2 regions of the Lysinimonas soli genome follow, and region 1 is predicted to be linked to the other one. Evidence: riboswitches for the same ligand, from Rfam matches in the RefSeq annotation. Region 1 holds a riboswitch; the other holds the start of a gene.
What was found. Region 1 has a riboswitch for ZMP and ZTP ahead of purH (bifunctional phosphoribosylaminoimidazolecarboxamide formyltransferase/IMP cyclohydrolase). Riboswitches for the same ligand answer to the same signal wherever they lie in the genome.
Positions count from the first base shown of each region.

Region 2: linked by a shared signal. The riboswitch ahead of glyA (serine hydroxymethyltransferase) and the one ahead of purH (bifunctional phosphoribosylaminoimidazolecarboxamide formyltransferase/IMP cyclohydrolase) in region 1 are both predicted to bind ZMP and ZTP.

Region 1 is NZ_JBHSMG010000002.1:794,787-798,186, forward strand. Features, by position in the region: gene ACFPJ4_RS11470 (cell division protein PerM) at 1-762, shown strand, start outside; gene purN (phosphoribosylglycinamide formyltransferase) at 772-1,359, shown strand; ZMP/ZTP riboswitch at 1,635-1,730, shown strand; gene purH (bifunctional phosphoribosylaminoimidazolecarboxamide formyltransferase/IMP cyclohydrolase) at 1,767-3,353, shown strand.
Region 2 is NZ_JBHSMG010000003.1:148,468-151,867, forward strand. Features, by position in the region: gene purU (formyltetrahydrofolate deformylase) at 1-258, opposite strand, end outside; gene ACFPJ4_RS12495 (MFS transporter) at 377-1,588, shown strand; ZMP/ZTP riboswitch at 1,591-1,672, shown strand; gene glyA (serine hydroxymethyltransferase) at 1,705-2,991, shown strand; gene ACFPJ4_RS12505 (bifunctional methylenetetrahydrofolate dehydrogenase/methenyltetrahydrofolate cyclohydrolase) at 2,988-3,400, shown strand, end outside.

The DNA.
Region 1 (3,400 bases):
TTCGGTGTGGGTCTGTTCGTCGGCGTGCTGCGCGAGGGGCGAGAGCGAGGCCCGGATGCCGCCGGCAGTTCGCTGCGCGACTGGATCGACGACTGGCGTCCGGCCGTGCGTGCAGCCGTGGGCGGAGCCCTGCGCGCGGGCACCGCGGCGGTCGCCCTCACGATCCTGGTCAGCGCCGTCGCCGTCTCGCTGCTCATCGCGGTCGACTACGCGCAGATCGTGCGGCTCTACGAGTCGTTGCACACCGGCGTCGTCGGAGGGCTCGCCCTCACCGCCGGGCAGCTGGCCTTCGTGCCGAACCTGGTGATCTGGGCCGCCTCCTGGTTCGTCGGCCCCGGCTTCGCGATCGGCGCGGGGTCGCATGTGTCTCCGCTCGGCACGGCGCTCGGGCCCATGCCCGCCATCCCGCTGCTCGGCGCCCTGCCGACCGGCGACCTCGCCTTCGGATTCGCCGGGCTGCTGGTGCCGGTCGTCGCGGGCTTCCTGGCCGGGGCGGCGGTGCGGCCGATCGTCGTTCGGGCCCTCGACGACGCCGACGCCTCCCACGGGGTCGCCTTCCTGGTGACCGCGCTCGGCGGCGGGCTGGCCGGCGGCGCGCTGCTCGGGCTGCTGTCGGCGGCCTCGGCCGGGGCGGCGGGGCCGGGACGGTTCCAGCAGGTCGGACCGGATCCCTGGGCGGTCGGAATCGCGGCGGGGATCGAGTTCGCGGTGGCGATCGGGATCGGACTGGCCGCGTCATCCCGCATGCCGCGGCGTCGCTAGGCTGGGCCCGTGCTCCGGTTGGTCGTGTTGATCTCGGGCGGCGGCTCCAACCTGCGGGCCCTCCTCGATGCCTCGGACGACGCCGAGTTCCCGGCTCGGGTCGTCGCGATCGGAGCCGACCGTGACGCGGAGGGGCTCGCGCACGCCGAGGAGTTCGGCATCCCGAGCTTCGTGGTTCCGTTCAACGCCTTCGACAGCCGCGAGGCCTGGGGGGACGAGCTGGTCGACCAGCTGCGGCAGTGGCAGGCCGACCTGGTCATCCTCTCCGGCTTCATGAGACTGTTGCCGCCGCGCGCGGTGGAGGCGCTGAGTCCCGCGCTGCTGAACACGCATCCGGCCTATCTGCCCGAGTTCCCGGGTGCTCACGCCGTGCGCGACGCCCTCGCGGCGGGGGTAGCGCAGACGGGCGCGAGCGTCATCATCGTGGATCACGGCGTCGACTCGGGCCCGATCGTCGCCCAGCGGCGGGTGCCCGTGTTGCCCGGCGACACCGAGGGGCGCCTGCACGACCGCATCAAACTCGTGGAACGCGAGCTGCTCGTCGACGTCGTGCTCGACATCGCGAACGGGCAGCTCGACCTCACCACGCTCGCCTGACGCCCCCGCCGCGTGCCCGCCCCGTGCCGCGTCGGGCTTCGTCGTGTTGCGTCCCCGTCTCGCCCGAGGACCGTCCGCCCTCGTCTCGCGCGCGTGCCCATGCCCTCGCCCCGGAGCGCCGAGACTCCCCGAATCGACCTTCCGCGGCATCCGAAGGTCGATTCGGGGAGTCTCGGCGACAACGAGACGGAACGGAACGAGACGGAACGAGACGGGAGGAGACGGGAGGAGACGGGGAGGGGAGGCGGAGGAGGCGGAGGGATGAGGCGGTAAACTGATTCGGTCGCGACTGGCGTTGAGATGGGTGACCATCGGGGAGCGACGGGTTCGTCACGAACCGATCGTTTCGGCCGTTCGCCTGGGCTGAACCGGATGCCCTGTCCGGTCGTACCCAGAAGGAGCAGTTCATGTCCGGTCCATCCATCGATCCCGCCGCCTACCGCCCGCGCGATCTCGTCCCGATCCGCCGAGCCCTCGTCTCGGTGAGCGACAAGTCGGGGCTCATCGACCTCGCCGCCGCCCTGACCGCTGCCGGCGTCGAGATCGTGTCGACCGGCTCGACCGCCGCCGCGATCGCCGCCGCCGGACATCCGGTGACCCAGGTCGGTGACCTCACCGGCTACCCCGAGTCGCTCGACGGCCGGGTGCGCACCCTGCATCCGCTCGTGCACTCCGGCCTTCTCGCCGACCTGCGGCTCGAGTCGCACGAGGCCGAGCTCGCCGCGCAGGGCATCGCGCCGTTCGAGCTGCTGGTGAGCAACCTCTATCCCTTCGCCGCCACCGTCGCCTCGGGCGCCGAACCGGATGCCGTGGTCGAGCAGATCGACATCGGCGGCCCCGCCATGGTGCGCGCCGCCGCCAAGAACCATGCCAACGTGGCGGTCGTCACGAGCCCCGCCGGGTACGGCGACATCATCGACGCGCTCCTCGCCGGCGGCACCACTCTGCTGCAACGCCGCGAGCTGGCGCGCGAGGCCTTCCGGCACACGGCGCGCTACGACGTCGCGGTCGCGAGCTGGATCGGCAACGTGCTCGCGCCCGACGACGAGGGCTCGGGCTTTCCGGGCTGGGTCGGCGCCACCTGGGACCGCGTCACCCCGCTGCGCTACGGCGAGAACTCGCACCAGCGCGCCGCCCTCTACGGCACTCCCGGCGCAGCGGGCATCGCCCAGGCCGCCCAGCTCGGCGGCAAGGAGATGTCGTACAACAACTACGTCGACGCGGATGCCGCCCTCCGCGCCGCCTACGACCACCACACTCCGACCGTGGCGATCATCAAGCACGCCAACCCCTGCGGCATCGCGACCGCCGACACGATCGCCGCCGCCCACGCCGCCGCGCACGCCTGCGATCCGGTGTCGGCCTACGGCGGGGTGATCGCGGCGAACCGCCCGATCACGAAGGAGGCGGCCGAGTCGATCGCGCCGATCTTCACCGAGGTGGTCATCGCCCCGGGATTCGAGCCGGAGGCGCTCGCGATCCTGCAGGCGAAGAAGAACCTGCGCCTGCTGCAACTGCCCGAGGGCTATGCGCGGGGCGAGACGGAGCTTCGGCAGATCTCGGGTGGCATCCTGTTGCAGCAGGCCGACACGCAGTTCGAGCGCCCGCTGCAGTGGAAGCTCGTCGCCGGTGAGCCCGCCGACGCCGCGACCCTCGCCGACCTGAGCTTCGCCTGGATCGCCTGCCGCGCCGTGAAGTCGAACGCGATCCTGCTCGCCAAGAACGGCGCGAGCGTCGGGGTCGGCATGGGTCAGGTGAACCGGGTGGACTCGTGCAGACTCGCCGTCGAACGCGCCGGCGATCGCGCGGCCGGCAGCGTGGCGGCGTCGGACGCGTTCTTCCCCTTCGCCGACGGCGCGCGCATCCTGATGGAGGCCGGGGTCACCGCGATCGTGCAGCCCGGCGGCTCGATCCGTGACGACGAGGTGATCGCGGCCGCGAAGGAGCTCGGCGTGACGATGTACTTCACGGGGGAGCGCCACTTCTTCCACTGAGTTCACTGAGTCCACTGAGTCCACTGAGTCCGCTGAGCCCCCTGACA
Region 2 (3,400 bases), on a different contig from region 1:
GCGACCGACGACGTCGAGCTGCCACGTCATCCGGTAGCGCTCGGTGACGGGCAGAAGAGCCGCCTCGAACACCTCGCGGGAGACCGCCGACTCGACCTGCAACCGCATGAAGAAGCGGCCGCTGTCGGCGCTCGAGAACTGCTGGGATTCGGTGATGTTGCCCTGAGCCGAGACGATCGCCCCGCTGACGGCGTGCACGATCCCGGGACGGTCCTCGCAGACCAGCGTGACGATCCAATGGGTCGGCGTCGGGCTCACGCCCCCAGCGTACTGGCGGGCGTCTCGGGGGCGCGCTCTCGGTAGGCTGGTGTCGATGCCGCGGCTCGCGGCACCCCGCGGCCGGCGTTCCGAGCCCTCCGATCCAGAAAGTCTCGCGATGAGCGCCGAGGGCTCAGACTCCCGATTCCCCCTGTTCCGCCTGCTCGTCATCACGGGCGCGATCTTCGTCGCCGTGTCGAGCGAGTTCCTGCCCACCGGCCTGCTGCCCGACATCGCCGCCGAGCTGCACGTCTCGGAATCGCGGGTCGGGCTGCTCGTGACGATCTTCGCGCTCACCGTGGTCGTCAGCACGGCGCCGCTGACGGCGCTGACGCACCGGTTCCCGCGCAAGTGGCTCATGGTGACGATGCTCGGGGTGTTCGCCGTGGCGAACTTCCTCGCGGCGATCTCGCCGAGCTACGAGTTCCTGGCCGGCGCCCGCGTGCTCGGCGGCCTGGCGCACGGCCTGTTCTGGTCGGTGACGGGCCCCTACGCCTCGCGGATCGTGCCGCAGCGTCAGCTCTCGCGGGCCCTCGCCGTGACCAACGCCGGCGGAACCGCGGCCTTCATCCTGGGCGTCCCGTTCGGCACAGCGCTCGGTCATGCGCTCGGCTGGCGTCTCGCCTTCGCCGTGATGGGCGGGGTCGTGCTGGTGTTCCTGCTGCTCGTGGTGCTCGCGCTCCCGCACGTCTCGCACCTGGTCACGCTGAAGACCGGCGAGATCGCGCTGCCGCTGCGCCAGGACCGCACGGTGCCGGCCGTCGTGATCGTCAGCGTCACGATCCTGCTGCTCGCGGTCGGGCAGAACGCGTACTACACCTACATCGTGCCCTGGGCCACTCAGGTGGGCGGCATCCCGGCCGGCGATGTCAGCGCGCTGCTGTTCGGCTACGGCGCGGCCGGCGCGTTCGGTCTGCTCATCGCGGGGCTGCTCGGCGATCGGTTCCCCCGGGGCGCCCTGCTGATCCTCGCCCTCAGCGTCGCGGTCACGGTCGCCGCCCTCGGGATCTTCGGCGCCGCCTCGCCCGTGATCGTGGTGATCGGCATGATCGCCTGGAGCGTCGCGTTCGGCGGCATCCCCTCGCTGCTGCAGGGCCGGATGATGCACTCGGCCTCGCTGCGTCTGCGCGACACCGCGGCGGCCTGGACCACGATCTCGTTCAACGTGGCCATCGGCGGCGGAGCCTTCCTGGGCGGCCTCCTGCTCGACGGCTTCGGGATCCGCGTGCTTCCCTGGGTCGAGGTGGCGTTCGTGCTGGCCGGGATGCTGTTCGTCGTGCTGTCGGATCGTCGGCGGATGGGGCTGCTTCCGCTGCACGTCGGCCGCTAGAGTAGGACGGTCGCGACTGGCGTTCGGATGGGTCACCATCGGGGAGCGACTACACGGAAACGGCCGTACGCCTGGGCTGTGACAGACATCCATCTGTTCAGAACTCAGGAGGCACCATGTCCGATACCTTCCTCGCCCCGCTCTCGGTCGTCGATCCCGAGGTCGCGGCGGCCCTCGAGCTCGAGCTCGGCCGCCAGCGCAACACCCTCGAGATGATCGCGAGCGAGAACTTCGTGCCCCGCGCCGTGCTCGAGGCGCAGGGCTCGGTACTCACCAACAAGTACGCCGAGGGTTACCCGGGGCGTCGCTACTACGGCGGCTGCGAGTTCGTCGACATCGTCGAGAACCTGGCGATCGAGCGCGCGAAGACGCTGTTCCGCGCGGAGTTCGCCAACGTCCAGCCGCACTCGGGAGCCTCGGCCAACGCCGCGGTGCTCGCGGCGATCGCGAAGCACGGCGACCGCATCCTGGGTCTCGAGCTGGCCCACGGCGGTCACCTGACGCACGGCATGAAGCTCAACTTCTCGGGCAAGCTCTACGAGGCCCACGCCTACGGCGTCGACCCCGAGACCTTCCTGGTCGACATGGATGTCGTGCGCGAGAAGGCGATCGAGGTGCAGCCGCAGGTCATCATCGCCGGCTGGTCGGCGTACCCGCGTCAACTGGACTTCGCGCGCTTCCGCGAGATCGCCGACGAGGTCGGCGCGCTGCTCTGGGTCGACATGGCGCACTTCGCCGGGCTGGTCGCGGCCGGACTGCATCCCTCTCCGGTGCCGCACGCGCACGTGACCTCGTCGACCGTGCACAAGACCATCGGCGGACCGCGCTCGGGCTTCATCCTGACCAACGACGCCGACCTCGCCAAGAAGATCAACTCCAACGTCTTCCCCGGGCAGCAGGGCGGCCCGCTCATGCACGTCATCGCCGCGAAGGCCACCGCCTTCAAGCTCGCGGCCGAGCCGGAGTTCGCCGACCGTCAGGCCCGCACCATCCGCGGCGCCGCGATCCTCGCCGAGCGTCTCACCGCCCCGGACGCCACGGCCGCCGGCATCGACGTGCTGACGGGCGGCACCGACGTGCACCTCGTGCTCGTCGATCTGCGCAACTCGGCCACGGACGGCAAGCAGGCCGAAGACCTGCTGCACGAGGTCGGGATCACCGTCAACCGCAACGCCGTGCCCTTCGACCCGCGCCCCCCGATGGTCACCTCGGGAGTGCGCATCGGCACGCCCGCGCTCGCCACCCGCGGCTTCGGCGACGCCGAGTTCACCGAGGTGGCCGACATCATCGCGCAGACCCTCCTGCCCGATGCCGACCTGCCGGCGCTGCGCGCGCGGGTGACCGCGCTCGCCCAGAAGTTCCCGCTCTACGGGGGCCTCACCTCGCCGGGGTCGTGGCAGTGACGGCTCGCATCCTCGACGGCATCGCGACCGCCTCGGCGATCAAGGGCGAGCTGGCCGGGAGGATCGCGGCCCTGCGGGAGCGGGACATCGTCCCCGGTCTCGGCACCCTGCTGGTCGGCGAGGATCCCGGCTCGCTGAGCTACGTGGGGGGCAAGCACCGCGACTCGGCCGAGGTCGGGATCGAGTCGATCCGCGTGGACCTGCCGGCCACGGCATCCGAGTCCGAGGTGCGGGCCGCGATCGCCGCGCTCAACGCGGACCCGGCCGTGACCGGATACATCGTGCAGCTGCCGCTGCCCGCGGGGATCGACGAGAACGCCATGCTGGAGCTGATCGACCCCGCCAAGGACGCCGACGGACTGCATCCGACCAACCTCGGACGCCTGGTGCTGGGCGTCGAGGGCGAGCT